Linked DNA regions of Caulobacter sp. FWC2. Each later gene encodes a partner of the first gene's protein in a complex. Links are inferred from orthologs where the notes say so. Each region holds a gene or a part of one and is shown in the gene's direction. Other genes may lie near its edges.

What was found.
Region 2: the proteins of mfd (region 1) and uvrA are in contact, whole or in part, in a crystal structure (PDB 4DFC), measured with the Escherichia coli proteins. The link is inferred for Caulobacter sp. FWC2 from one-to-one orthologs.

Annotation. Positions count from the first base shown.
Region 1 is NZ_PEBF01000001.1:2,324,951-2,329,265, forward strand. The notes cover bases 176-4,185. They hold mfd (transcription-repair coupling factor), read left to right. Parts: upstream 176-517; coding sequence 518-3,985; downstream 3,986-4,185. Other genes in these bases: CSW62_RS11160 (succinate dehydrogenase assembly factor 2), read left to right, coding at 220-513. Also shown: CSW62_RS11155 (DEAD/DEAH box helicase), read right to left, coding at 1-16. UniProt on the Escherichia coli protein: Couples transcription and DNA repair by recognizing RNA polymerase (RNAP) stalled at DNA lesions. Mediates ATP-dependent release of RNAP and its truncated transcript from the DNA, and recruitment of nucleotide excision repair machinery to the damaged site.
Region 2 is NZ_PEBF01000001.1:1,189,925-1,193,710, reverse strand. The notes cover bases 276-3,756. They hold uvrA (excinuclease ABC subunit UvrA), read left to right. Parts: upstream 276-646; coding sequence 647-3,556; downstream 3,557-3,756. Other genes in these bases: CSW62_RS05720 (hypothetical protein), read right to left, coding at 3,755-3,756; CSW62_RS26535 (hypothetical protein), read right to left, coding at 276-377. Also shown: CSW62_RS05735 (ABC-F family ATP-binding cassette domain-containing protein), read right to left, coding at 1-86; CSW62_RS26065 (hypothetical protein), read right to left, coding at 43-156; more of CSW62_RS26535, read right to left, coding at 216-275; more of CSW62_RS05720, read right to left, coding at 3,757-3,786. UniProt on the Escherichia coli protein: The UvrABC repair system catalyzes the recognition and processing of DNA lesions. UvrA is an ATPase and a DNA-binding protein. A damage recognition complex composed of 2 UvrA and 2 UvrB subunits scans DNA for abnormalities.

The DNA of each region.
Region 1 (4,315 bases):
CGGAAAATTCGGTCATTTACACGCTGGTCTGAAACCCGGAGCCGCCCGTGCTTGGGCGAGCGGGCAGCGCGGATTCGCCAGACCTGCTCCGAAGTTGGGGATAAATAAGCCGAAAGTCGCCAAAGTCAATCTAGGCAAGGTGATAGGCGCCTTGGGAGCGTCATGTTGGGTCATCATGGAGTGGCGCAAGCGCGGACGCCGCTCTATATCCGCCGACACATGACCATCGACCACGACTCCCGCCTAAGGCGCCTTCGTTTCCGCGCCTGGCATCGCGGCTTCCGGGAAGCGGACCTCATTCTGGGCCCGTTCGCGGACGTCCATGGCCCGAAACTGACCCCTGAGCAGATCGACACCCTGGAAACCCTGCTCGAGGAGTCGGATCGCGAGATCTATGCCTGGATCGTCGGTCAGGAGCCGACTCCGGAAAAGTTCGAGACGGACGTGCTGGCGATGATCCGCGCGTTCCGGTTCGACGCGCACGCTTCGCGCCCGGTGGGGGATGGCGCTTAAGAGCATGGCCTACGACGCGAAACAGATCGCCAAGGCCGCAGGCGGCCTGACCCTGGCCGGCGCGCCGGAGGGCTTCGACGCGCTGGTGATGGCTGACATCGCCCGGGCGCGTGGCGGCCTGACCGCCTTCGTGGCCCGCGACACCGCCCGCGCCAACGCCTTCGTCGACGCCCTGAAGTTCTTCGCTCCCGAGATCGAGGCGGTGCTGCTGCCCTCGTGGGACTGTCTGCCTTACGACCGCATCGGCCCGTCCTCGGGCGTCTCGGCCACACGGATGGCGACCCTGTCGCGCCTGGCGCGGGGCCTGGGCGAAAAGAAGCCGGCCATCCTGGTCCTGCCCGCGCCGGCCCTGCTGCAGCGCGTGCCGACCAAGGACGTGCTGCTGCGCGCCAGCTACAGCGCCAGGGTCGGCAATGTCGTCGATATCAAGGACCTGGAGCGCTATTTCGCCGTCAACGGCTATGCCCGCGCCTCCACCGTCTCCGAGCGCGGCGAGTTCGCGATCCGCGGCGGCGTCATCGACGTCTATCCGCCGGCCGCCGAGGAGCCGGTGCGCCTGGACCTGTTTGGCGACACGCTGGAGAGCATCCGCGCCTTTGATCCAGAGACCCAGCGCTCGACCAAGCATTTGAAGGAGATCGACCTCCTGCCGGTCAGCGAGGCCCTGCTGGACGCCGAGGGCATCTCGCGCTTCCGCAAGGGCTATGTCGCCGAGTTCGGCGCGCCGGGCGATGATCCGCTGTACGCCGCCGTCAGCGAAGGCGGCCGCCGCGCCGGTCTCGAGCACTGGCTGCCGCTGTTCTACGAGCGGATGTCGAGCCTGTTCGACTACTTGCCCGCCGGATCGCTGATCGGCGTCGACCACCAGACCACCGAGTCGCGCGACGAGCGCCTGGCGATGATCCTGGACGCCTACGAGGCCCGGGCCAGCGCCGACCGCAAGTCGGCCTATCGCCCGCTGGCGCCGCAAGCCCTGTACCTGACCGCAGCGGAGTGGGATCGCGAGCTCACCGACCGCACCCATCGCCTGTTCACGCCGTTCCAGCCCCAGGGCCTGGACGTCGTCGACATGGGCGCCAAGCTGGGCCGGGTGTTCGCCGCCGAGCGGGCCCAGGACAGCGTCAACCTGTTCGAGGCCACCGCCGACCACGCCAAGGCCCTGGCCGCCGCCGGCAAGCGGGTGCTGTTCGGCTCATGGTCCGAGGGTTCGTCCGAGCGCCTGGGGACCATGCTGTCCGACCATGGCCTCAAGAAGATCCCCTATGCCGCCTATTGGCAGGCGGCGAAGGCCAATGACCCCAAGGTCCCGCAGCGCGTTGTGCTGCCGCTGGACCACGGCTTCGAGACCGAGAACCTGGCGGTCATCTCCGAGACCGACATTCTCGGCGACCGCCTGGCCCGCCCGCGCAAGAAGCGCCGCGCCGCCAACTTCCTGGCGGAAGCCAGCGCCCTGACGCCGGGGGATCTGGTCGTCCACATCGACCACGGCATCGGCCGCTATGAGGGCCTGAAGACCCTCGACGTCCAGGGCGCGCCGCACGACTGCCTTGACCTGATGTACGGCGGCGAGGCCAAGCTCTACCTGCCGGTAGAGAACATCGACCTGCTGACCCGCTACGGCGCGTCGGATCCGGATACGGTCCAGCTGGACAAGCTGGGCGGCGCCGCCTGGCAGGGCCGCAAGGCGAAAGCCAAGGAACGGCTGCGGGTCATGGCCGAGGGCCTGATCCAGATCGCCGCCGCCCGCCAGCTGAAGTCCGTCGAGGAGACCGACGCGCCGCAGGGCGTGTTCGACGAGTTCTGCGCCCGGTTCCCCTACGAGGAGACGGACGACCAGCTCAGCGCCATCCACGATGTGTTGGAGGACCTAGCGTCCGGCAAGCCGATGGACCGCCTGATCTGCGGCGACGTCGGCTTCGGCAAGACCGAGGTCGCCCTGCGCGCCGCCTTCGTGGTGGCGATGAGCGGCAAGCAGGTGGCGATCGTCTGCCCGACCACGCTGCTGGCCCGCCAGCACTACAAGACCTTCAAGGACCGCTTCCAGGGCTGGCCGGTCAAGGTCACGCGCCTGTCGCGCCTGGTCACCGGCAAGGAAGCCGCCGAAACCCGCGAAGGCCTGGCCAATGGTCAGCTGGAGATCGTGGTCGGCACCCACGCCATCCTGTCCAAGCAGGTGTCCTTCAAGGACCTGGGTCTCGTCATCGTCGACGAGGAGCAGCACTTCGGGGTCAAGCACAAGGAGAAGCTGAAAGAGCTTCGCGCCGATGTGCACATGCTGACCCTGACCGCCACGCCGATCCCTCGAACCCTGCAGATGGCGCTGTCGGGCATCCGCGAGATGTCGATCATCGCCACCCCGCCGGTCGATCGCCTGGCGGTGCGCACCTATATCAGCCCGTTCGATCCGGTGACCCTGCGCGAGGCCCTGCTGCGCGAGAAGTATCGCGGCGGCCAGTCCTACTACGTCGTGCCGCGCATCAAGGACCTGGAGGACATCGAGAAGTTCCTCCGCACCCAGGTGCCCGAGGTGAAGTACGTCGTCGGCCACGGCCAGATGGCCGCCACCCAGCTGGAAGACGTGATGACGGCCTTCTACGAGGGCCAATACGACGTGCTGCTTGCGACGACGATCGTCGAGAGTGGCCTGGATATCCCGTCGGCCAACACCCTGATCGTCCACCGCGCCGACATGTTCGGCCTGGCCCAGCTCTATCAGATCCGGGGCCGCGTTGGCCGCTCCAAGGCTCGCGCCTACGCCTATCTGACCACGCCGGTCGAGAAGTCCCTGACCCTGTCGGCCGAAAAGCGCCTGCGGGTGCTGCAGTCCCTGGACAGCCTGGGGGCCGGTTTCCAGCTGGCCAGCCACGACCTGGACCAGCGCGGCGGCGGCAACCTGCTGGGCGACGAGCAGAGCGGCCACATCAAGGAGATCGGTGTCGAGCTCTACCAGCAGATGCTGGAGGACGCCGTCGCCGAGCTGCGTCAGCGGCAAGGCCAAGAGGCCCTGCTGGAAGACCGGGGCTGGTCGCCGCAGATCAACACCGGCGCGGCCGTGATGATCCCGGACGAATACGTCCCCGACTTGAACGTGCGCCTGTCGCTCTATCGCCGCCTGTCCGACGCCGAGAAGGCCGCCGACCGCGAAGCCCTGGCCGCCGAGATGATCGACCGCTTCGGCCCGCTGCCGCCCGAAACCGACAGCCTGCTCAAGGTCGTCGCCATCAAGGGCCTGTGCCGCGAGGCCAATGTCGCCAAGATCGACGTCGGACCCAAGGGCGCGGTGGCCAGCTTCCGGAATGATAGTTACGCCAATCCGCTGGGGCTGATGCAGTACGTCGGCAAGAACAGCCTGATCTGGAAGGTGCGTCCGGACCAGAAGGTCGTGATCAAGGGCGAGTGGGACACTCCTGCGCAGCGTCTCGACGCGGCCGAGAAGATTCTCACCGTGCTGGCCAGGCTGGCCAAGGAGTAGGACGGGTCGCTAATCCCGTCGGCGCGCGGGTATTGAATCCCTCTCTCATAGAGAGAGGGAGGGGCCCGCGCCGCAGGCGTGGGAGGGTGAGAGGTTTCACCGGTGGCCGCGAAAACCGATATTGTTCAGCCGCTTACCGGGGCATTGCCCTGTCCGGATAGTTTGTAACCTCTCACCCTCCCATGCTGCGCATGGGCCCCTCCCTCTCTCAAAGAGAGAGGGTTTCAGGGGGATTCGACGAGCATTCGCCGCGCTGTGTCCCCGGCTTCAAAACCTGCCGTATTCTCTCTTCACCTCGTCGCGAGGAAAGGGCGCATGGCCAGCGACCGT
Region 2 (3,786 bases), 1.1 Mb from region 1 along the record:
GCCCCGATCGCGAGATTCAGATTTTCGAAGAGGCGCCGGCCGTCAGGCGTGGCGGCGGAGACGGCATCCAGAGTGACGAAGGACATGCGAACCCACGGTCAGGGAAACGGGAAGGACGAAGCGGTCTTCCGTCTTGCTGATCATGGGAGCCTCCATCGATTGGGAGCCGAGTTACTACGCGTGCGCGCCCAGGGCGGCAAGCGTGAGCGGGGTGTCTAGGTTGGCGCCATCTCGCGCAGAACCCAGATGAGCGAGCCGATCCCGCCGCAGAAGACCATCATGTCGATGATGATCGAGCGGGGCTTGGGCGCCTTCAGCGCGTCGAACGCCTCCTGCTTGGCGTCCTGTTTGGCGTTCCCGGCCTCTTTCTTGGCCATGGCTCGTTCCTTCGTAAGGTCGAGCTTCAGCCCGAACCTGGGCTTTAGATCATGCGTGAACTGAAGAACCCGCTTCCAAACAGGGTTGAGGAGAGGTTGCGGCTTCAGCGCCTCTCCCGCCGCTCACTGCTGACATCCTCTGTCAGCAGGAGCGCCGCCTCGCGTGCGCGACATTTGTTCGCATGTTGTTCTTGTGTTAATTCGCGCGTCGAGCCCTACATATAGCCGCTGCGCTGCGACCAATGTCGCGGCCCAACGTTCCGGGAAACATGGCTGAGCAACTGAACTTCATCCGCGTTCGCGGCGCGCGTGAGCACAATCTGAAGAACGTCAGCGTCGACATCCCGCGCGGCGAGCTGGTCGTGCTGACCGGCTTGTCGGGCTCGGGCAAGTCGTCCCTGGCCTTCGACACGATCTATGCCGAGGGTCAGCGCCGCTACGTGGAGAGCCTGTCGGCCTATGCGCGTCAGTTCTTGGAGCTGATGAGCAAGCCCGACGTCGACTTGATCGAGGGCCTGTCGCCGGCGATCTCGATCGAGCAGAAGACCACGTCGCGCAATCCGCGCTCGACCGTCGGTACGGTGACCGAGATCCACGACTACATGCGCCTGCTGTGGGCGCGGGTCGGGGTGCCCTACTCGCCGGCCACGGGCCTGCCCATCGAGAGCCAGACCATCAGCCAGATGGTCGACAAGATCACCGCCCTGCCCGAAGGCACGCGTCTCTATCTGCTGGCCCCGGTCGTTCGCGACCGCAAGGGCGAGTACAAGAAAGAGATCGCCGAGTGGCAGAAGGCCGGCTTCCAGCGGCTGAAGATCGACGGCGAATATTATCCGATCGAGGACGCCCCGGCGCTCGACAAGAAGTTCAAGCACGACATCGACGTGGTTGTGGACCGCGTGGTGACCAAGCCCGACATGGAGCAGCGTCTGGCCGACTCCATCGAGCAGGCCCTGCGCCTGGCCGACGGTCTGGCGGTCGCCGAGTTCGCCACCATCGAGGAAGGCGAGAAGGAGCCGCGCCGGATCCTGTTCTCGGAACGCTTCGCCTGTCCGGTCAGCGGCTTCACGATCGCCGAGATCGAGCCGCGCCTGTTCTCGTTCAACAATCCGGCCGGCGCCTGCCCGGTCTGCGACGGCCTGGGCGCGAAACTGGCCTTCGACGCCGACCTGGTGATCCCCGACAAGGACAAGAGCCTGCACAAGGGCGCGGTCGCCCCGTGGGCCAAGGGTCCCTCGCCGCTCTACACCCAGACCCTGCAGGCCCTGGCGCGGCACTACGGCTTCTCGATGGACGAGGCCTGGTACAAGCTGTCGCCCGACGCGCGCGAGGTGGTGCTGAACGGGTCCAAGGGGACCAAGATCAAGTTCATCTACGACGACAACGCCCGCAAGTACGAGGTCGAGAAGCCCTTCGAAGGCGTGCTGCCCAACCTCGAGCGCCGCTGGCGCGAGACGGACTCGAGCTGGGTCCGCGAGGAACTGGGCCGCTACCAGTCCGACACCCCGTGCGAGACCTGTCACGGCAAGCGCCTGAAGCCCGAAGCCCTGGCCGTCAAGATCGACGCCATGGACATCGCCGACGTCTCGATGCTGGCCATCCGTCCGGCGCGTGACTGGTTCGCGAGCCTGGAAGCCAAGCTTTCCGACAAGAAAATGGAGATCGCCCGGCGGATCCTGAAGGAGATCAACGACCGCCTGCGGTTCCTGGTCGATGTCGGCCTCGACTACCTGAACCTGTCGCGCGGCTCGGGCACCCTGTCGGGCGGCGAGAGCCAGCGCATCCGCCTGGCCAGCCAGATCGGCTCGGGCCTGACGGGGGTTCTCTACGTGCTGGACGAGCCGTCGATCGGCCTGCATCAGCGCGACAACACGCGCCTGCTGACCTCGCTGCAGGGCCTCCGGGACCTGGGCAATTCGGTGCTGGTGGTCGAGCACGACGAGGAGGCCATCCTCACCGCCGACTACGTGATCGACATGGGTCCGGCCGCCGGCGTCCACGGCGGCCAGATCATCGCCGAGGGCAAGCCGGCCGACATCATGGCCAATCCCGCCAGCATCACCGGCCAGTACCTGACCGGCGTGCGCGAGATCGAGGTCCCCGAACAGCGCCGACCGATCAACAAGAAGAAGGTGCTGAAGGTCATTGGCGCGACCGGCAACAACCTCAAGAACGTCACGGGCGAGATCCCGGTCGGGACCTTCACCTGCATCACCGGCGTGTCGGGCGGCGGCAAGTCGACCTTCACGATCGAGACCCTGTACAAGGCCGCCGCGCGCCGCCTGAACAACGCCAGCGACGCCCCCGCCCCGCACGAGCGGATCGAGGGCCTGGAGCAGTTCGACAAGGTCATCGACATCGATCAGAGCCCGATCGGCCGCACCCCGCGCTCGAACCCGGCCACCTATACCGGCGCCTTCGGCCCGATCCGCGACTGGTTCGCCCAACTGCCGGAGAGCAAGGCGCGCGGCTACGGCCCGGGTCGCTTCAGCTTCAACGTCAAGGGCGGCCGCTGCGAGGCCTGCCAGGGCGACGGCGTCATCAAGATCGAGATGCACTTCCTGCCCGACGTCTACGTCACCTGCGATATCTGCAAGGGTAAGCGCTACAACCGCGAAACCCTGGACGTGCTGTTCAAGGGCAAGACGATCGCCGACGTCCTGGACATGACCGTCGAGGAGGCTGCCGACTTCTTCAAGGCCGTGCCGCCGATCCGCGACAAGATGGAGACGCTCAAGCGCGTCGGCCTCAGCTACATCAAGGTCGGCCAGCAGGCCACGACCCTGTCGGGCGGCGAGGCGCAACGCGTGAAGCTGTCCAAGGAGCTGTCGCGCCGGGCCACCGGCCGGACGCTGTACATCCTCGACGAGCCGACCACCGGCCTGCACTTCGAGGACACCAAGAAGCTGCTCGAGGTGCTGCACGAGCTGGTCGACCAGGGCAACACGGTGGTCGTCATCGAGCATAATCTGGACGTGGTGAAGACCGCCGACTGGCTGCTGGACTTCGGCCCCGAGGGCGGCGATGGCGGCGGCGAGATCGTCGCCGTGGGCTCGCCTCAGGACGTGGCCAAGGTGGAAGCCAGCTGGACCGGCCGCTACCTGAAGGAGCTGCTGGATCGCCACGAGGACCGCCGCAAGGCGCGGGTGGCGGAGCTGAAGAAGGCCAAGCGGGCGTAAAGCATTTTCCGACGAAGTGGATACCGGTTCGTCGTCAGAAAATGCGTCAAAACAAGAACCTAGAGCATTTCATCGATCCAATTGGATCGGAAAATGCTCTAGACGGCGCAGCGGCCCGAAAAGTGGGACCGGTTTTCGGATAGAGCCGATGCCCAAGAAAGACGAAGGCCCCGGAGAGCGATCTCCGGGGCCTTTATCTTACCAGCCGCCGTTGGCGTCTGCGCCGTTCC